Regions from separate parts of the Streptomyces sp. NPDC021225 genome, predicted to be linked through region 2. Evidence: riboswitches for the same ligand, from Rfam matches in the RefSeq annotation. Region 2 holds a riboswitch; each other region holds the start of a gene.
What was found. Region 2 has a riboswitch for cyclic di-AMP ahead of ACH4S9_RS29375 (transglycosylase family protein). Riboswitches for the same ligand answer to the same signal wherever they lie in the genome.
Positions count from the first base shown of each region.

Region 1: linked by a shared signal. The riboswitch ahead of ACH4S9_RS38340 (transglycosylase family protein) and the one ahead of ACH4S9_RS29375 (transglycosylase family protein) in region 2 are both predicted to bind cyclic di-AMP.
Region 3: linked by a shared signal. The riboswitch ahead of ACH4S9_RS30210 (NlpC/P60 family protein) and the one ahead of ACH4S9_RS29375 (transglycosylase family protein) in region 2 are both predicted to bind cyclic di-AMP.

Region 1 covers NZ_JBIRPV010000013.1:75,094-81,766, forward strand. The annotation lists gene ACH4S9_RS38315 (carbohydrate ABC transporter permease) at 1-88, shown strand, start outside; gene ACH4S9_RS38320 (DUF72 domain-containing protein) at 114-872, opposite strand; gene ACH4S9_RS38325 (hypothetical protein) at 869-1,108, opposite strand; partial or broken gene ACH4S9_RS38330 (phosphoribosyltransferase) at 1,259-1,891, shown strand; gene ACH4S9_RS38335 (dsRBD fold-containing protein) at 1,918-2,211, shown strand; gene ACH4S9_RS38340 (transglycosylase family protein) at 2,278-3,588, opposite strand; cyclic di-AMP (ydaO/yuaA leader) riboswitch at 3,594-3,776, opposite strand; gene ACH4S9_RS38345 (DUF4232 domain-containing protein) at 4,156-4,860, shown strand; gene ACH4S9_RS38350 (hypothetical protein) at 5,096-5,266, shown strand; gene ACH4S9_RS38355 (HEXXH motif domain-containing protein) at 5,396-6,673, shown strand, end outside.
Region 2 covers NZ_JBIRPV010000007.1:117,865-124,537, forward strand. The annotation lists gene ACH4S9_RS29360 (DUF501 domain-containing protein) at 1-383, opposite strand, end outside; gene ACH4S9_RS29365 (septum formation initiator family protein) at 444-956, opposite strand; gene eno (phosphopyruvate hydratase) at 1,048-2,343, opposite strand; gene ACH4S9_RS29375 (transglycosylase family protein) at 2,526-3,236, opposite strand; cyclic di-AMP (ydaO/yuaA leader) riboswitch at 3,238-3,406, opposite strand; gene ACH4S9_RS29380 (transglycosylase family protein) at 3,668-4,663, opposite strand; gene ACH4S9_RS29385 (cytochrome P450) at 4,829-6,154, opposite strand.
Region 3 covers NZ_JBIRPV010000007.1:302,126-308,798, reverse strand. The annotation lists gene ACH4S9_RS30230 (homoserine dehydrogenase) at 1-256, opposite strand, end outside; gene ACH4S9_RS30225 (NlpC/P60 family protein) at 305-1,336, opposite strand; gene ACH4S9_RS30220 (hypothetical protein) at 1,656-2,009, shown strand; gene ACH4S9_RS30215 (L,D-transpeptidase) at 2,177-2,824, shown strand; gene ACH4S9_RS30210 (NlpC/P60 family protein) at 2,901-4,109, opposite strand; cyclic di-AMP (ydaO/yuaA leader) riboswitch at 4,117-4,293, opposite strand; gene pcrA (DNA helicase PcrA) at 4,450-6,673, shown strand, end outside.

The DNA.
Region 1 (6,673 bases), on a different contig from region 2:
GCTGATCGCGCTGCCGGTGGTGGTCGTCTATGTGGCCCTCCAGCGCCGGTTCATCGAGGGCATGCTCGGCGGCGCGGTCAAGGAGTGAGCGGCGCCGGTCGCGGGGCGGCCGGTCACAGGGCAGGCGTGCGGCTGACCTCGCGGCCGCGCCGCTCCACGGCCCGGGCGAAGACCACGGCGTCGTGGACGGCCGCCCCGCCCGGGTCGTTGTTGAAGTACGCGTAGACATCGCCGCGCTCCGGCCAGGCATCGGCCACCCGGCGCGCCCAGGCGGTCAGCGACTGGTGGCTGTAGCGCGGCGCGGGCCTGGCCAGGCCGTGGTGGAAACGCAGATAGCCCCACCCGGCCGTACGCCACAGCGGGGTCACCGGCTGGGCGGCGGCGTCCGCCCAGCACAACGCGGCGCCGCGGCGCTCCAGCACCTTCCGTACCCCGTCGGACCACCATGAGTCATGGCGGGGCTCGACGGCCACCCGCGTCCCGGAGGGGAAGCAGCCGAGCGCCGCGTCCAGCAGCCCGCTGTCCGCGCGCAGGGTGGGCGGCAGCTGGAGCAGGACGGGGCCCAGCCGGTCCCCGAGGCCCTCGGCGTGCGCCATCAGCCGGGCGACCGGCTCCTCGGGGTCCCGGAGCCGCTTGATGTGGGTCAGATAGCGGCTGGCCTTCAGAGCCATCACAAACCCGTCGGGGGTACGGTCCCGCCAGGCGGCGAACTGCTCGCGGGTGGGCAGCCGGTAGAAGGCGTTGTTGGACTCGACGGTGGCGAACCCCCGCGCGTACTCCTCCAGCCACAGCCGCTGAGGGCAGCCGGACGGATACAGGACGTCGCGCCAGTCCTTGTACTGCCACCCCGAGGTGCCGACGAGGACGGTCATGCTTCGCCCGGGTGCCACGGCGGCCACTGGCCCGGCCGGTCGACCCAGTGGACCTGCCGCGGGTCGTCCAGGTCGATGTCCGGGAACAGCCGCCGCACCCGCGGCTCGAACTCCTCCCGCTCCAGCGGCTCCCAGCCCGGGCCGCGCAGCCACACCCGCCGGTATCTGGTGTCCGCGTCGTACGCGTCCACGAAGACGAGATGGCCGGACTCGCTCGGATCCGTGGCGTTCTCCATGTTTCCAGGGTGGGCCGCGCCGGCCCGCTTCCGCGCGTCGGCGCGGCCGACCGGGTCCCCGCCGGTTTGCGGACGGGGGAATCTTCGGATGGAGTCGTAAGGACGGGGCGGGTTTCCCGGCCCCGGGTCTCCCTGCGCTGGGGGTGAGTCATGATCTTCGTCGACCGCGCGGACGCCGGGCGGCGCCTGGCCGCCAGGCTGCGCCCGCTGAGCGCCGAGGACCCCGTGGTGCTCGGCCTGCCGCGCGGCGGGGTGCCGGTGGCCTTCGAGGTCGCGCGGGAGCTGAAGGCGCCCCTGGACGTGATCATCGTCCGCAAGCTCGGCGTCCCCTTCCACCGCGAGCTGGGCTTCGGCGCCATCGGCGAGGGCGGAGTGCGCGTGGTGCACGACGCGATCGTGCGGATGAGCCGGGCGGGCAAGGAGGAGCTCGCGGAGGTGGAGCGGGACGAGGAGGAGGAGCTGGCGCGCCAGGCGCGGCGGTTCCGGCGCGGCCGGGCGCGGGTCGCGGTCGGCGGCCGGACGGTGATCGTCGTGGACGACGGGATCGCCACCGGCGCCACCGCCCGGGCCGCCTGCCGGGTCGCCCGCGCCCAGGGCGCGGCCCGGGTGGTGCTGGCCGTCCCGGTCGCGCCGCCCGACGCGGCCGAGGCGCTGCGTCAGGACGCGGATGACGTGGTGTGTCTGTCGACCCCACCGGAGTTCTCGGCGGTCGGCGAGTGGTACCAGGACTTCTCGCAGACCAGTGACGCCGAGGTCGTCGACCTGCTCTCCCGGTCGACCGATCTGCCGGGTGGGGCGCATCCTGGTAAATGAAGCAGGAGGTGATGACCGCGATGGAGACGATCGTGGGATGCGACATCGAAATGGAGTTCCGTGAGCTCGGACCTCTCACCGAGGCGGTCGTCCGGCTGAGGATGCACGACGGGACCGAGATCCTGGCTCAGGGTCGCGCGAACCGGAATCCCGACGACCCGGCACAGCCGCGGGTCGGCGAGGAGATCGCGGCGGCGCGGGCGCTGAACAACCTCGCTCACCGGCTGATCTCGAAGGCGGGCGGTGACATCGAGGAGGTCACGCACGCGAAGGCACATCTGGTGATGTAGGGCCGGTCTGCCGCGGCGCCGGGCCGCGGCAGAGCACCCTTCACGACACCTTTCACATCGGATTTCTCAGATCTGGACGCCCTTGGAGCGGAGGTAGGCGAGCGGGTTGACGTCGGAGCCGTAGTCGGGCCCGGTACGTATCTCGAAGTGCACATGCGGCCCGGTCACGTTGCCGGTCGCCCCGGAACGGCCGAGCTGCTGGCCCCCGGACACGGACTGGCCGACGTGGACGGACAGCGCCGACATGTGCGCGTACTGGCTGTACATGCCGTCGGGGTGGCGCAGCACCACCTGGTAGCCGTACGCCCCGCCCCAGCCCGCGGCGACCACCTCGGCCGAGCCCACGGCCCGCACCTGGGTGCCGGTGGCGACGGGGAAGTCGACCCCGGTGTGGTGGCCGCTGGACCAGTTGCTGCCGGAGACGCCGTAGGCGGTTCCGATGCCGTGGCTGGCGACCGGGGTGGTGAAGGACGAGGAGGAGCGCGCCGACGAGCCGGACTTCGCGGCGCGCTCGCGCGCCTTCTGCGCCTGCTCGATCCGCTGCTTGGCCGCCTGCTCGGCCCGCTGCTGCTTGGCCCGGTCCGCCTGCTCGGCGCGCTGCTTGGCTTGATTTGGCTGTTCGGCCCGGGGCCGGCTCTCGGGCGTCTTCGCGGCCGGGGACCCGCTGCCGTCGAGGGTGAGCTTCTGACCGGGGTAGATCAGGTCGGGGTCGCCGCCGATGACGCGGCGGTTGGCCTCGTAGAGCCGCTGCCAGCCGCCGTCCACATCCCGGGCGTCGGCTATCCGGGACAGCGTGTCGCCGCCGACCACGGTGTACGAGGCGGCGGAGCGCCCGGTGGCGGCCGCGCTCTGGTCGACGGCCTTGGTGGTGGCCTTCGGAGCGGCCCGCGGGGCGTCCTTCGGCGTGACCTTCGGTGTGGCCTTCGGGGCCGTCCTGGGAGCGGCCTGGGAGGAGCCGGAGGAGCCCGAGGTGCCGGGGGAGACGTCAGCGGGCTGGCCGCCGCGGGTCAGGCCCGCCTTGACCGAGCAGACCGGCCAGGCGCCGGGCCCCTGGGCGTCGAGCACCTTCTCGGCGATGGCTATCTGCTGGTCCTTGGAGGCCAGGTCGGCCCGGGACGCGTAGGTCGTCCCGCCGAACGCCTCCCAGGTGGACTGGGAGAACTGGAGGCCGCCGTAGTAGCCGTTCCCGGTGTTGATGCTCCAGTTGTCGGTGGACTCGCACTCCGCCACCTTGTCCCAGGTGTCGACGGAGGCGGCGTTCGCCTGGCCGACGCCTATGAGGGGCAGCGCGACCCCGGCGCCGCCCGCGGTGAACGCGAGCGAGGCGCGGGAGACGCGTCGGGGCCGGGGCCGTCGGTGACGTCCGCGTGCAGCCATTGAGCTCATCCTCTCCTGACGCCTGCGAGGTGAGCTGTCGGGTTCGGGCGGGAGCTGCCCGGCCGCGCCTTCCCCGGTGCCCCCCGGCACCGCGGCGCGACTTCACCCCTAGCCGTACCGCCCGATGTCGTGCGGCACGGCGCCTACCTGGTTCCCCCGCTCCTGCCGTGACAGGTCGTCGTGTCACCCCTCCACCACGGCAGGACTCGGCGCTCCGGCGGAGGAGGACCCGCCGCAGCGAATGCGCCGGGTGCGGCACAGTAAACACACCGTTTTGGTCACGACAAGGTCTCGACGGACCTGTGTCCTGAAATCGATCACGCCGCTGATGAAATGTGACCCGGGTCACGGCTTTCCGGATGGGGTGATTGCGGCCCGGAATCCGTAATGCCGAATTGCCGTAATTATGTGATTAATGCTGGGGCCGCGCGGCGGAGTCGCATATCGACCGGAATAAGGGCGCCCATCGAGGGAAGGGGAGTGGGAAGGGGAACGGACGGGGGCTGTCGGGGCACTCGGTGCGGCGGCCGACGAGCCGCCGGAGGCCCGACCCACAGGAGGTTGGCCATGACACAGCCACACGGCGGGGCGCCCGCGAGGCGCCGGCCGCCGGTCTTATCCATATCCGCGCTGGTCGTCGGCGCCCTGGCCGCGGTCACCGCCTGCGGCTCCGATACGACGTCGGGGGCGCCCGCGCCGCCCGGCTCGGCCGGCAAGTCCCACTCGGCCACGGGCACCGCCCGGCCCGGCACCGCTGCGCCCAGCACGGCCCCGCCCGAGGCCGATCCGGCCTCGAAGGCGCCGAGCGCGGCCGAGCCGTCCGTCACCACCGAGGCCGGCTCCGCCGCCCCGCCCGCTGTCCGCCGCATCTGCTCCAAGGATCAGCTGAAACTGTCCACCGGCCGGGCGGATATCGGCGCGGGCAATGTCTATGTCCCCCTGGCCTTCACCAATACCGGCGCGGCCAGTTGCACGCTGACCGGGTATCCCGGCGTTTCGCTCCTCGACGCCCCCGGCGCCGCTATCGGCGACCCCGCCACCCGCCGCGGACCGGGGCGCCCCACGGTCGTCCTGAAACCCGGCGACAGCGCCTACGCGAGTCTGCACACGGTGAACAAAGGCCTGTCCGACAAGCCCTGTTGGCGGACCGCGGCCGAAATTCGGGCCTACCCCCCGGACTCCCACCGCTCCATCAAGGTATCCGCGCGCTCCTTCCGGGTCTGCGGGGGCGTATTCGAGGTCACCGCCGTCGAGCCGGGTTCCCAGCCCTGAACCGGGGCACCACGACGGGGCGCGGACCGCCGCCCCCGCCCCGCGCCCCGCCCGGACGCGCCGGAAATGAATTGGCCGGGAAGCGCGGCCACATGACGCCCTTGGGTGTCCGAAAATCTTGATGGCCGCGACACCCACTGGCCCCTTTCGCCCTTCCGCAATCATTATCGGGTGGGCCACCATGTGAAGAGGCCTCGCCTGAGCCGGCACGGAGCGTCTAGAGGGGAACGATGTCATGGAGCGAGCGGCGACCGGGGTCGAGACGGAGCTGGTGGACCTCTCGGGAACGACGCTCGAAGAACTGGGGGACAGTCAGGAGTTCACCCTCGCGACCCGGCGGTTGCTCGAACTCGTACAGTCCCCGCCGACGCTCGCGACCGCCGCTGATGCCAACCAGGGTTGTTGACGTAGTTCCGGCGGTGGCACACCAGTATTCACTCCATCGAGAAAGGCGGCCATGCCGGCGGACTATTCAGCTGGCCCTCCCTCCCCGCTTCCGGCTCTGCGCCGCACACAGCCGCTCACCGCGTCCCCGATGAGCCGTCACCACCGGCTGTCCACGGCGTGCCTCGACGAGCTGACGCGCGGTGGCGGAGGCGCGGCGGCGATCGCCGAGTTACGGGCGGGCCAACGCAGCCGCCTCATGCTGCTGCTACGCGCGTTGACCGACCTCGCCTCCTCCCATCCCCAGGTGCCAGGGCCGCTGTCCGCGCCGCGTGATGCATGGGAGCTGCTGATACGGGCCGAGCGGCGCAGCCCGTCGAGCGCGGAGCAGTTGCTGCTGCACCCCCAGATCGGCGCATGGCTCAGCCGCTGCCTGCGCAGGCTGCGCGGCGTCGAGGGTGAGACGGCCGATGAGGTCCCGCTATGGCTGGAGACCGGCTATCTGCACACCGTGGCCGCCTCGGCGGCCCTGCTCGCGGGGATCGAGTTCCGGATTGCGGTCGGCGTCAGGGACGGCGGGGTGATGCTTCCCGCGCTGGGCTTCGTCGAACTCGCGGGCTGCGATTCCCCCGTCGCCGAGATCTCCGCCGATGGCGCGGGCGATCGGAGGTTGCGAGCCGATTCGCACACGGTGCTGCTGCCTTCCGACCTCACCCTGGACGCCAAGGGCTGGCACCCCCTGAGACGGCTGCACGGCCGACACCCCGTCCACCCCTGCTCGCCCTACCTGGACGACCTCGACCCCTACCGGGACTTTCTGCGCCCCACTGCTCCCGCGCGGCTGAGCGAACCGGAGGCACGGCGGTGGCAGCAACACTTCGACAGCGCCTGGGCGCTCGTCGCGGGGCAGAGCAATGTGGATCCAGCCGGTGTCGCCGACTGTCTGATCTCCGTCGTGCCCGTGCGCTATCCCGCTCGGGCGGAACCGTTCAGCGCCTCGTCACCCGAGGCCTACGGCTGCGTGCTGCTGAACCCTCCGACCGATCCGGCCACCCTCGCGGCGTCACTGATCCATGAAGCCCAGCACGTCAAACTCAGCGCGCTGCTGGACCTGGTGCCCCTGATGCACGGCGGCATGGAGGAGATCCACTACGCGCCCTGGCGCGCGGATCCCCGCCCATTGCGCGGTCTACTGCATGGTGTGTACGCCTTTCTGGGCGTCACGGCATTCTGGCAGTCCCGCAGGTATGCACCGGACGAGAGCACACAGACCGCGGAATTCGAATTCGCGCTGCGGCGCTCGCAGACCTCGCACGGGCTGCGGACGCTGCGCGCCCATGCGGAGCTCACCGCCCTGGGCGACCGATTCTTGCGGGGGCTCGAAGAGAGACTGGCCGTGTGGCTCACGGAGCCTGTCCCGGAGGTTCCG
Region 2 (6,673 bases):
TCCGGCATGCCGCCGGCGCTCGGGAACCCCTCCAGCACCTCGATCGCGTCGCGGCGCGCGAGATAGTCCTCATGGGCCGCCCGGTAGGCGTCGGCCAGCCCGGGGTCGGCGGCCAGCCGTGCCGACATGTCCTTCATCACGCCCTCGGCCTCCAGCGTGCCGATCGCCGAGGCGGCGCGCGGGCACGTCAGGTAGTAAAGGGTCGGGAAGGGCGAGCCGTCCTCGAGCCGCGGCGCGGTCTCGACGACGTCCGGGTTGCCGCAGGGGCAGCGGTGCGCGACGGCGCGCAGCCCGCGCGGCAGGCGGTTCAGCTGCTCCTTGACGGCGGCGATGTCCGCGTCGGTGGGCGCGGTGGGCTCCGTCTGCGGAGGAGGCGTGTCCATGGGTGGGATGTTCTCTTCGATCGGTTCGGACCGGCCGCCCGGGGCGGCCGGTTTCTTCGGTCAGCGCCCGGCGCGGCCCGCGTGGTCCGTCGCGTCCGCCTGGTCGGCTTTATCCGCCTTGTCAGCTTTATCGACGCTGTCCCACATGTTGCTGTACCAGGGGCGGTCGGCCGCGCCCTGGTCGGACGAGCGCTCGGTCTCGCCGCCGCCGTCGACCACGCTGTAGCCGGTCTCCCCCGGCCGCGTGAAGTGCAGCCGCTCGCGGGCCTGCTGCTCGACGTACGCCGGGTCCTGGAGCCTGGCCTTCTGCTCCAGCAGCTTCTTGACGTCCGCGCGCTCCTTCTCGGCCTGGCGCCGCTGTTCGGAGATGTCCGAGCGCTGCGAGATGTACTGCCGCATCGGATAGGCGAGGGCCACCACGAGCGAGCAGACGACCAGCGCGAGGAGCGCGGCCCGGCCGGTGAGACGGCTGCGGCGGCGCCGGATACGGGCGCGGTAGACGCGGGCGGCGGCGTGCTCGCCGAACGCCCTCAGCCTGGTCGCGGTGGAGAACCGATCCCGATCCGCCGGCACGTCGCCTCCCCGGTCATGACTTCGCTGTGTACGCCGTCCCCGGCCACGGTACGGGACCGGGGCCGGGGACGGCGGTCAGACTCGGCGGGGCTCAGCCCTTGACGACCGCGCCCTTGAAGCGCGGGAAGGCGGAGCGGCCCGCGTACACCGCCGCGTCGTCGAGGATCTCCTCGATGCGCAGCAGCTGGTTGTACTTGGCCACGCGCTCGGAGCGGGCGGGGGCACCGGTCTTGATCTGGCCGCAGTTGGTGGCGACGGCCAGGTCGGCGATGGTGACGTCCTCGGTCTCGCCGGAGCGGTGCGACATCATGCACTTGAAGCCGTTGCGCTGGGCCAGCTCGACCGCGTCCAGGGTCTCGGTCAGCGAGCCGATCTGGTTGACCTTGACCAGCAGCGAGTTCGCGGTGCCGCTCTCGATACCGCGGGCCAGCCGCTCCGGGTTGGTGACGAACAGGTCGTCGCCGACCAGCTGGACCTTGTCACCGAGCTGGTCGGTGATCGTCTTCCAGCCGTCCCAGTCCTCCTCGTTCAGCGGGTCCTCGATGGAGACCAGCGGGTACGCGTCGACCAGCTCGGCGTAGTACGCGGTCATCTCGGCGGCGCTGCGCGCCTTGCCCTCGAACGTGTAGGTGCCGTCCTTGTAGAACTCGGAGGCGGCCACGTCGAGCGCCAGCGCGATGTCCTGGCCCGGCTGGTAGCCGGCCTTCTTGATCGCCTCGACGATCAGGTCGAGGGCGTCGCGGTTGGAGCTCAGGTTCGGGGCGAAGCCGCCCTCGTCGCCGAGGCCGGTGGACAGGCCCCGCTCCTTCAGCACGGACTTCAGGGTGTGGTACACCTCGGTGCCCCAGCGCAGCGCCTCGGAGAAGGACTCCGCGCCGATCGGCGCGATCATGAACTCCTGGATGTCCACGTTGGAGTCGGCGTGCGAGCCGCCGTTGAGGATGTTCATCATCGGGACCGGCAGCAGGTGGGCGTTCGGCCCGCCGAGGTACCGGAAGAGCGGGAGGTCGGAGGCCTCGGACGCGGCGTGCGCCACGGCGAGCGAGACGCCGAGGATGGCGTTGGCGCCGAGCGAGGACTTGTCCGGGGTGGCGTCCAGGTCGAACATCGCCTGGTCGATCAGGCGCTGCTCGGTGGCGTCGTAGCCGACGAGCTCCGGACCGATCTGCTCGATGACGGCGAGGACGGCCTTCTCGACACCCTTGCCGCCGTAACGGTTCTTGTCACCGTCGCGGAGTTCGAGGGCCTCGAAGGCACCGGTGGACGCACCGGAGGGCACGGCGGCACGGCCGGTGCTGCCGTCGTCGAGGCCGACCTCGACCTCGACCGTGGGGTTGCCTCGCGAGTCGAGGATCTCGCGAGCTACGACGACGTCGATGGACGGCACGAGGTTCTCCTTCGTATGGGTCTGTCGTTCTCCGGCATGAGCCTAACGGGCCCGGGGGCCGGGCCCGACGAAGCCCCGGCGGGGCGCGCCTCAGGTGGGGGGGCGGCGCGCCCGGCCGGGGCGGTCCTCGGGGATGTCGGGGTCGCGGTCGCCGGGCTGGGGGGAACGGTCCCGGCGGGGGGTCAGCCGAGGTGGAGCTGCTGGCCCGGGTAGATGAGGTTGGCGTCCTCGACGATGTCCTTGTTCAGCTCGAAGAGCTTCTTCCAGCCGCCCTTGACGTGGTGCGCCTCGGCGATCTTGGAGAGGGTGTCGCCGGACTTGACCTTGTACTCGCCGTCGCCCTTCTTGAACGTGTGGCGGGCCTCACCGCGCGCGGCGTGCTGACCCTCGCCGCGGGGCTGCGCCTTCGGCTTGGCGGGCTGGGCGGGCTTGGCAGGCTGGGCCGGCTTCGCGGGCTGGGCCGGCTTGGCAGGCTGGGCCGGCTTCGAGGACTGCGTGGTGGAGCTGGAGGGGGTCGGGGTGCCGCTGGTGGTCAGCCCCGTGCCGCACACCGGCCAGGCGCCCTTGCCCTGCCCGGCCAGGACCTTCTCGGCTATCTGGATCTGCTGGTCCTTGGTGGCCAGGTCGGCGCGGGAGGCGAAGGACGTACCGCCGTACGCGGCCCAGGTGGAGTTGGTGAACTGGAGGCCGCCGTAGAAGCCGTTGCCCGTGTTGATGGACCAGTTGCCGCCGGACTCGCACTGCGCGACCTTGTCCCACTGGGCGGTGGTCGCGGCCGAGGCGGAGGTGGCCCCCAGGATCGGTGCGGCGATGGCCGCACCGGCGACGCCGGCGAGTGCGGCGATGCGGGTGACCTTCGAGGGACGGCGGTGCTTACCCTTGTCGTTACGCATGTTCGTTCCTCACCGACGCCTACGAGGTGAGCTGTCGGGTTCGGACGTGAGTTGCCCGGCCGGACGCGGCTGACCGCGTCCGTCTTCACCCCTAGCCGACCGAGCCCGTCTCCGGGCCGCCGCGGCACCTACCTTGGGTCCCCCGCTCCTGCCTTCGGCGCTGACGCGTCTGGTTCCCCCCGACCGCCGGCAGGACTCGGCGTGACGATCGACGGTGCCCGCGGTAGCGAGCGGGAAGACGTTAAACACACCTTCCGATGAGGTTCAAACCCCCATATCTCAGCGAAGGCGGCCCGATCCGCACCCAGCCGTCCCACATCTACGCAGGTGAGGCCGGGTACGGAAAGATCGGACAGGAGGCACAGGCCGGGCGATGTGACGAGATGTATGTCTCACTGCCGCCAGATCGGGCATTTCACCCCGAACTGCCGCTACCTCGCGCTGAGATCGAGACGCTGACCAGGGTGGATGAGGCCGGGGTTGCCCCCGATGAGCGATTTGTCGCTCTGGTACAGCCGGGCCCAGTCTCCGTTGGCCTCCTGCCCGTCCACGGTGTCTGACGAGGCGTCATCGGTGCGCACGCTGGAGTCCTCGCGGCCGAGGGGCGGAAGCGTGATCTCGGTGCGGCCCTCGCCGCCGCGCGAGGCGTGCCGCCCGGAGGGCCGCGCCTCGTCCGACGCGTCCCCGGACTCGCCCTCCTGGGCGTCGGGTGCGCCGCGGTGGCGGCCGGTGGGCGCGGAGGAGTCCTCGTCGACCTTGTCGCCCTTGGCGCCCTTGTCGGCGCCGGAGGGCGCGCCGCCCTCCCCGCGGGACGTCTCGTCGGCGGCGCGGTCGGAGTCGCCGGACTTGCCGTGGCCCTTCCCGTCGGAAGCGCCATCGACCGCGCTGCCGTCCGCGCCGTCGCCGGTCGCGGAGGGATCCGGCGTCCCGGTCTTGTCGGACTTACCGGACTCCTCCGAGTTATCGGATTCACGGGAGTTATCGGACTGACCGGAATTACCGGACGATTCCCCCGTCTTGGAGTCGTCGATCCCCGTGGGCTCCTCCGAATCCTTGGCCTCCGGCCCGCCCTTGCCGCCGGAGTTCCCGTCCAGCGCGTCGCCGAGGTCGGCGAGCCCGGCACCCAGCGCACAGCTCGGCCAGGCGTCCGGCCCGCGGTCGCCGAGGATCGCCTGGGCGATGGCTATCTGCTGGGAGCGGCTGGCGAGGTCGGGGCGCGGGGCGTACTGCTGGCCGCCGTACTTCTTCCACATGTCCAAGGTGATCTGGAGACCGCCGTAGAAGCCATTGCCTCCGTTGGCGCTCCACATCCCGCCGCTCTCGCACTCGGCGACGCGGTCCCAGGTCTGGGCTTCCGCGGCCTGGGCGCTGACGGCGCCGAAGAGCGGCATGGCGATGCCCGCGCCGGTCACCCCCGCTGCGAGCACGATTGCCGGAGCCTGACGGGGGCGGCGGTGTCGACCGTTCCCGGAGCGCATGCGTTCTGCCTCTCGTGTGGCGGCTGAGTCGTCGGTCGAAACATAGCGACGCCATACGATCATCACAAGCAGATGTATCCCAGGTCACGCAGCGATCACGTGACTGACGTTATGTCACCTATGCCCCGCTCCCGAGGCGTTGCCGGGCCCTGCCGCCGGCCCTGCTTCCGGCCCGACCCCGGCGACCGGGCCCCAGGTCACGGGCAGTTCGCGCAGCCCCCGCATGATCAGGCCGCCGCGCCGGCGCACATCCTCCGGCTCCACCGCGAGCCGCAGATCCGGCAGGCGCCGCAGCAGGGTGCCAATGGCGGTCTGGGCCTCCAGCCGGGCCAGCGGAGCGCCCAGGCAGTAGTGGATGCCATGGCCGTACCCGAGGTGCTGGTTGTCGGTGCGCGAGAGATCGAGCACATCGGGTGCGTCGAAGCGCTCGGGGTCCCGGTCGGCGGCGGCGAGCACCACCAGCACCGGCTCGCCCGCGGCGATCCGCTCGCCGCCGATCACCACGGGTTCGGTGGCGAACCGCCAGGTGGCGATCTCCACCGGCCCGTCATAGCGGAGCAGTTCCTCGACACCGGTCGCCAGCAGCCCCTCGTCCCCTTCATTGAGGGCCCGGCGCAGCCGGTCGCACTGGGCGGGGTCGCGCAGCAGCGCGTAGACGCCGTTGCCGATGAGATTGACGGTGGTCTCGAAGCCGGCGAACAAAAGGATGAAGGCCATGGCCGCGGCCTCGTTCTCGGTGAGGTGCTCGCCGTGGTCACTGGCCCGGATCAGCCCGGAGATCAAGTCATCCGCCTCACCCTCGCGCAGCGACTCCCGCTTGCGGTGGATGAGATCGGCGAGATAGGCGCGGATCCGCTTCACCGCCCGGGCCACCCCGCCGCGCGGCCCGCCCCCGTGACGGATCATCATCCCGGCCCAGTCCCGGAAGTCGTCCTGGTCCTCGCGGGGCACGCCCAGCAGATCGCAGATGGCGTAGATGGGCAGCGGGAAGGCGAACTCATGGATCAGGTCCGCCTCCCCTCTCGCCTGGAAGTCGTCGATGAGGCGGTCGGTCAGCTCCTGGACGCGCGGAGCGAAGGCCGCCACACGGCGCGGCGTGAACGCCTTGGACACCAGCCGCCGCAGCCGGGTGTGGTCGGGCGGGTCGATATTGAGCAGATGCGTCATGAGGTCCGCGCCGCGCTCACCCGGAATGCCCACCTTTCCCTTGGCGTGGGCGACTTCACTGTGGTGAATCGGATTCTTCGACAACCGGGGATCGGCGAGCGTGGCCCGCGCGTCGGCATAGCGGGTCACCAGCCATGCCTCGACACCGCTGGGCAGGGTGGTCCGGTGAACAGGCTCGTGTTCGCGCAGCCAGGCGTACGCCGGATACGGGTCGTCGGCGAACTCCCAGCTGAAAAGGGTCGAGGGGCAGTCGGGGCGGGGCTGGTCTGGCATCCCCCGACGATAAGACCGTCCGGGAGTAGGGAGCGCGGGAGAAGGAGCGGGTCGAGGGCCGAGTCTGGGCGTGCCGCGTGAGGAGAGCGCAGCGGCGCTGCGTGCGACGAGCGCGGTGCGTTCAGGCGAAAGCCATCGGCACGCGACGCCGCGGGCCCTACTGCCGGACGGTCTAAGACAGGTCCCGAATTCGCGATCCCATGGAAACAGGGGCATAAACACCGGGCCATATCCGATGCGTGTGCGAATGCCCGATCGGGCACTCAAGCACAGCGTGATTGGCCGATACCGGACCGCCACCGAAGGCCCGGCAGGGGGGTGCCCACGGGCGCGCCCCGCGACGCCCTGCCATACCCGGCGGAGTCGGTGAACACAGGGCGAAGTCCGCGTGGCTGAATCAGTGTCAGCGCCGCGAATGGGACGGAGGCACATGCACATCGGCCCCTGACCCTGGTGATACGATCACCGCGCTTGCCAGGCGAGCCATGGGCGCGTAGACACGCGGCATCCGGCAAAAAG
Region 3 (6,673 bases), 180 kb from region 2:
CGGAGCGGGGCGGCAGCGGCGCCCAGGTGCCCGTGCTGTCGGCGGGCGTCCCGTCGGTGGGCGTCCCGTCGGCGGGCGGCAGATACTCGGCCGAGCGGGCCCGTACGGCCGCCAGGCGCAGCCGCACCCCGTACCGGCGTGCCAGGGCCTCGCCGTGCTGGGCCAGGTGCTCGGCGTACGCCCGGCCGACCGGGCCGTAGCCGGACAGCACGACGGCCGCTGGGGCCGGCTTTTGGGCGACGGTTTCGTCCGACACGGGTGCGGGTCTCCTTCGCGCGCGGCTCGACGCTGATCCAGGAGAACGCTACGCGGGCCGGGTCGCGCCCGAGAACGGCATCTGGTCGATCGGCGCCACGCGGACGGGCGCGCCGGGGCGCGGGGCGTGGATCATGCGGCCGCCGCCGATGTAGAGGCCGACATGGCTGACGCCGGAGTAGAAGAAGACCAGGTCACCGGGGGCGAGCTCGGTGCGCGAGACCCGCCGGCCCGCGTTGATCTGGGTGTAGGTGGTGCGCGGCAGGGCTACCCCGGCGGCCCGCCAGGCGGCCTGGGTCAGCCCCGAGCAGTCGTAGCCGCGCGGGCCGGTCGCGCCCCAGACGTACGGCTTGCCGAGCGCCCCGTACGCGTACGAGACGGCGCGGGCCGCGCGGCCGGAGACGGGGGCGTACGGGGCGGTGCCGAGCCCGGTGTCCGCGCCGTGGGCGCCCTGGGCCTCGTAGCGGCGGCGCTGTTCGCCGGTCAGCTGGTCGAGCAGGGCCTCGGCGGCGGCGAGCTTCTTACGGGCGGCGCCCCGGTGGCGGGCGAGCGCCGCCTGGGCGCCGCGTAACTGGTCGAGCCGGTCCTGCGCCTCGCCGCGCACCTGGCGTAACTCCCGGCTCTGGCGGGCCAGCCCCGCGACGGCGGCGGCCTGGCGGCTGCCCGCGTGGTCGGCGAGTGAGGCGCGCCGCAGATACTGCCCGGGGGAGGAGGAGAGCGCGAGCTGGAGGGTCGGGGAGATGGTGCCGGAGCGGTACTGGGCGGTGGCGTAGGCGCCCAGGGCGTTGCGCGAGGCGTTCAGCCGCGCCGTCCGGCGGGCCGCCTCGTCGCGCAGGTCGTCGAACGACTCGCGGGCCCGGTCCGCTTTCACCTTCGCGCCGTTGTATCTCTCGTTGGCCTCCTCGGCCTCCCGCTGGTACTGGTCCACCTTCGCCCTCACCTGGGCGGGGGTGAGGCGGGTCTCGGCGTGGCCGGTGCCGCTCAAGGCGGTGGTGGCGGCCCCCGCGAGGGCGATGGCGGCGGCTGTCCAGGCGGTGCCGGCGGTGAGCGAGCGCTGCTTGGGCTTCCTGTGCGACGCCACGGCGGCGGCCACCTTCCTTCACGTTCTCGCGTGCTGTTGCGTGCTTTGTTGCTTGATGTCGGGCAGGCGGCAGCCCGCCGATGAGGCGGGGACCCTCGGTTGACGGGAGGCGGACTGCCACCTGGAGGAGGAAGCTAGGCGGGCGGCCGCGGGCGGGCGGTGCGATGAACGGGAGTGGACGGATTCGGCGCCCCGATGCCCGTAACCGACCGCCCGGCGCCCGGGCCGCCGATGACTCGAGGGCGGCCGTGATCGAAGCGGCGATAGTGGCCCACCCGGTTGCCGGGGGCTGATATGGGCCCAACTACGCTCCAAGGTCATGGACGTCCTCATCAATGTTTTCGTCGGCCTGCACATCGTCGGTATCGCCGCGCTGCTCGGCGGCTTCCTGGCGCAGCTGAAGCCGATGCGCGCGGGCGAGGGCCGGATGACCCCGGGGATGCTGCACGGCGCTCTCACCATGCTGGTGACCGGCGCCGCGCTGGTGGGGCTCAACCAGGCCGACGACAACAGCGTCAACAACATCAAGATCGGCGTGAAGCTGGCGCTGCTGATCGTGATCCTGGGGCTGGTCTATGTGAAGCGCGACGACGAGAAGGTGGAGGCCGCGGCCCTCGGCACGGTCGGGCTGCTGACCACGGCCAACATCTTCGTCGCCGTCCTGTGGACCTGAGCACCGCCCTGAGCACCGCCCTTGGGGCCTGACCGCTCCTGTCAGGTTCCGCGCAACCTTTTGTCCCCACTGTGTGTCTCATCGGGCAAGGCAGCCGAAGGGAGCGGATAGTGGGGGTACTTGCGGCGTGGGGCCGCCGGACAGGCGTGGCCTTGGGGGTAGCGGGGATGGTGGTGCCGCTGGCGGTGGCGCTGGCCACTCCGGCGCAGGCCGCCTCGTCGTGCACGACGAGCACGGGGCCGTATCAGAAGAAGGTGGAGAAGTTCCTGGGCCGCCCGGTGGACGGGCGGCAGTCGCGGGCGGACTGCCTCGCGATCCAGAAGTTCCAGGTCAACCACGGCATCAGCCCGACCATCGGCTATGCGGGACCGGTCACCTGGGGCGTGATGAACCTGATCAACACGCAGAAGGCGGCCGGGCACAACCCGAACAAGGCGAGGAAGTGCCCCACCAACAAGGGCCGCATCGCCTGTGTGGACCTCACGCGCCAGCTGAGCTGGATCCAGGACGGCTCGCGGCTGGTGTACGGCCCGGTGCCGGTGCGCACCGGCCGCGACCGGTATGAGACCCGGGTCGGGCTGAAGAAGATCTACTGGCGGAACATCGACCACTGGTCGACGATCTACGACGTCCCGATGCCGTACAGCCAGTTCTTCGACGGCGGCCAGGCCTTCCACTCCATCTCGGGGAGCGTGTGGTCGCCGCCCGGCTCCCACGGCTGCGTGAACATGCGCAAGGCGGACGCCAAGAAGTACTGGAGCCTGCTGCGGAACGGCGACGACGTCTACGTGTACGGCCGCAAGCCCGGCACCTGAGCCACCGTCTCCCGGGTCCCGGGAGACGGGTTCCGGGTCCCGGTGGGCCGACCGCCCTCCGGGACCCGGGAAGCCGCTACGCCGGCCGGACGCTGCCGTAGATCGGCATCTCGGTGATCGGCGCCTTCTTCACCACATCACCCGGCTTCGGGGCATGAATCATCATTCCGTCGCCTATATAGAGGCCGACATGGCTGATGTCGTCATAGAAGAAGACGAGATCGCCCGGCTGGAGGTCGGCGGTCGACACCCGCGTGCCGACCTTCACCTGGTCCCAGGTCGTGCGCGGCAGTGAGACCCCGGCGGCCTTCCAGGCGGCCTGGGTGAGCCCCGAGCAGTCGTAGGAGTTGGGGCCGGTCGCGCCCCAGACGTACGGCTTGCCGACCTGGGCACGCGCGAAGGCGATGGCCTTGTCGGCCTTGGTGGTCTGCGAACTGGAGGAACCCGAAGAGCCCGAGGAGCCCGACGAACCCGAAGACCCGGACGAGCCGGCGGACCCCGAAGAGCTGGAGCCGCTCGCCTGTTCCTGCTGTTTCTGCTGCGCCTGCTGCTCCTGCTGTCGCTTCGCCGCCGCCTCCCGCTGCTGCCGCGCCAGCTCCGCGGCCTTGCGCTGGGCCTCCTCTTCCTTCTTCTTCTCAATCGCCGCCAGCCGCGCCTTCTCCTCCGCGGTCAGCTTCGAGAGCAACTGGCGCGCCTGGGTGAGCTTGCCCTGGACGGTCTGCTTCTGGGTCTTCAGCTCCTGTTGCGAGCGGGTCAGCGTGGCCAGGCTCTCACTGGCCTTGGTGCGCTCCTTGGCGGCCGTGGCCTGTTGGGTCAGAAAGTCGTCGACGGCCTTCTTCTGCCCGCTGGACAGCCGGTCCATCAGATGGGACTGGTCGAAGATGCCCTTCGGATCCGAGGCGAACAGCAGCGTCGCGGCGCTGGAGGCCATGCCGCCGTTGCGGTACTGCGCGGCCGCGAGGCTGCCCAGGGTGCGCCGCGCCTCGTTCAGCTTCTCGGTGCGCTTGGCGACGCTGTCCAGGAGCTGGTCGACCTTGGCGCGCTGCCGGCCGGTGCGCTCCTTGGCCGCGTTGTAGCTCTGGGTGGCGGACTCCGCCTGGTGGTAGAGGGTGTCGACCTTCTTCTTGACCTCTTCGACCGACGGCTTCGGCTTGCCGGGCTCGGCGCTCGCCGTCTGGGAGAGGAGGGTGACGGATGCGAGGGCGGCCGTCGTGACGCCGACGGCGGTGCGGCGGCCGGTGGCCGAGTCCAGTATTCGGGTCCGCGGCTTGCGGTGCGACGCCAAGGGAGGCGACTCCTTCCGTGGACCGCCTACCGGGTTAGCTGTCGGGTTCGGGCGTCGGAAGGCTGCCCTACGGACCGGATGGTGACGGCCGACGTCGCCACATGGTCCGATTCACCCCAGTGGTGCCTCTGGGTCCCCGGCTCCGGCTGCCTCGCGGCGGGACCGGACTCGGCGGAGACAGCCCGTGTCGACGCGGTCGCCGACGGGTTCCGGACCGCCTGATCGAGGACGGTAGTGGGCTTGTGGGGCTCATGTGAAGCCTGGTGTTCGAATTGTCCCGAAACCGTTTCGTGACATCCGCACGTACGCTGTCAGTGCGGCAGCCTAGACTCGGTGAGCGATGAGCAGCCTCTTTGACGACAGCTTCCTGGCGGACCTCGGGCCCTCGGACGAGGAGCCTCCGCCGCCCGAGGACGACGGCCACCCCGCAGCTGAGGGCGTTCCACACGACCTCTTCGACGGGAAGTTCGACGCGCCCGTCCCCAGGGAGGCGTACTACCGCGACGGCGCGGCGCGGCCCGCGGTGGACACGTCCGCGCTGCTCGAGGGGATGAACGAGCAGCAGCGGGCCGCCGTGGTGCACACCGGCTCGCCGCTGCTGATCGTCGCGGGCGCCGGGTCGGGCAAGACCAGGGTGCTCACCCACCGCATCGCGTATCTGCTCGGCGCGCGCGGGGTCCACCCCGGCCAGATCCTCGCCATCACCTTCACCAACAAGGCCGCGGGCGAGATGAAGGAGCGGGTCGAGGAGCTGGTCGGCCCGCGCGCGAAGGCCATGTGGGTGTCGACCTTCCACAGCGCCTGTGTGCGCATCCTGCGCCGGGAGTCCAAGAAGCTGGGCTTCACCTCCTCCTTCTCGATCTACGACGCGGCGGACTCCAAGCGGCTGATGGCGCTGGTGTGCCGGGATCTCGACCTGGACCCGAAGCGGTATCCGCCCAAGTCCTTCAGCGCCAAGATCTCGAACCTGAAGAACGAGCTGATCGACGAGGAGACCTTCGCCGGGCAGGCCGCGGACGGCTTCGAGAAGACGCTCGCCGAGGCGTATGTGATGTACCAGTCGCGGCTGCGCGAGGCCAACGCCCTCGACTTCGACGACATCATCATGACGACGGTCAATCTGCTCCAGGCGTTCCCCGACGTCGCCGAGCACTACCGCCGCCGCTTCCGGCACGTCCTGGTCGACGAGTACCAGGACACCAACCACGCGCAGTACACGCTGGTGCGCGAGCTGGTCGGGCCGGGCCCGGTGGCCGCCGCGGACGGCGGCGCGGACGAGGGCGAGGTGCTCGGGGCCGCCGAGCTGTGCGTGGTGGGCGACGCCGACCAGTCGATCTACGCCTTCCGGGGCGCCACGATCCGGAACATCCTCCAGTTCGAGGAGGACTACCCGGACGCCACGACCATCCTCCTGGAGCAGAACTACCGCTCGACCCAGACGATCCTCAGCGCGGCCAACGCCGTCATCGAGCGCAATGAGAACCGGCGCCCGAAGAACCTGTGGACCGACGCCGGCGCCGGGGCGACCATCACCGGCTATGTGGCCGACACCGAGCACGACGAAGCGCAGTTCGTCGCCGACGAGATCGACCGGCTGACGGACGCGGGCGACGCCAGGTCCGGAGACGTCGCCGTCTTCTACCGGACCAACGCCCAGTCCCGTGTCTTCGAGGAAGTCTTCATCCGGGTCGGCCTGCCGTACAAGGTCGTCGGCGGCGTGCGCTTCTACGAGCGCAAGGAGGTCCGTGACGTCCTGGCGTATCTGCGGGTGCTGGCCAACCCGGAGGACTCCGTCCCGCTGCGCCGCATTCTGAACGTGCCGAAGCGCGGCATCGGCGAGCGCGCCGAGGCGATGATCGACGCGCTGGCGCAGCGCGAGAAGATCACCTTCCCGCAGGCGCTGCGCCGCGTCGACGAGGCATACGGCATGGCGGCCCGCTCGGCCAACGCGGTGAAGCGGTTCAACGTCCTGATGGAGGAGTTGCGGACGATCGCCGAGTCGGGGGCGGGGCCGGCCACCGTGGTCGAGGCGGTGCTGGAGCGCACGGGCTATCTGGCGGAGCTCCAGGCGTCCACGGACCCGCAGGACGAGACCCGCATCGAGAACCTCCAGGAGCTGGCGGCCGTCGCCCTGGAGTACGAGCAGGATCGCGGCGAGGAGACCCCGGGCACGCTCGCGGAGTTCCTGGAGCAGGTCGCGCTCGTCGCAGACTCCGACCAGATCCCGGACGACGACGCCGAGGGCGCCGGGGTCATCACGCTGATGACGCTGCACACCGCCAAGGGCCTGGAGTTCCCGGTGGTCTTCCTCAGCGGTATGGAGGACGGGGTCTTCCCGCATATGCGTGCGCTCGGCCAGACCAAGGAGCTGGAGGAGGAGCGGCGGCTGGCGTATGTCGGCATCACGCGGGCGCGTGAGCGGCTCTATCTGACGCGGTCGACGATGCGCAGCGCCTGGGGGCAGCCCGCGTACAACCCGCCGTCGCGGTTCCTGGAGGAGATCCCGGACCAGTATGTGCGCTGGCAGCGCACCGGGCCCGCCACCCCGTCGGCGTCGATGGGGG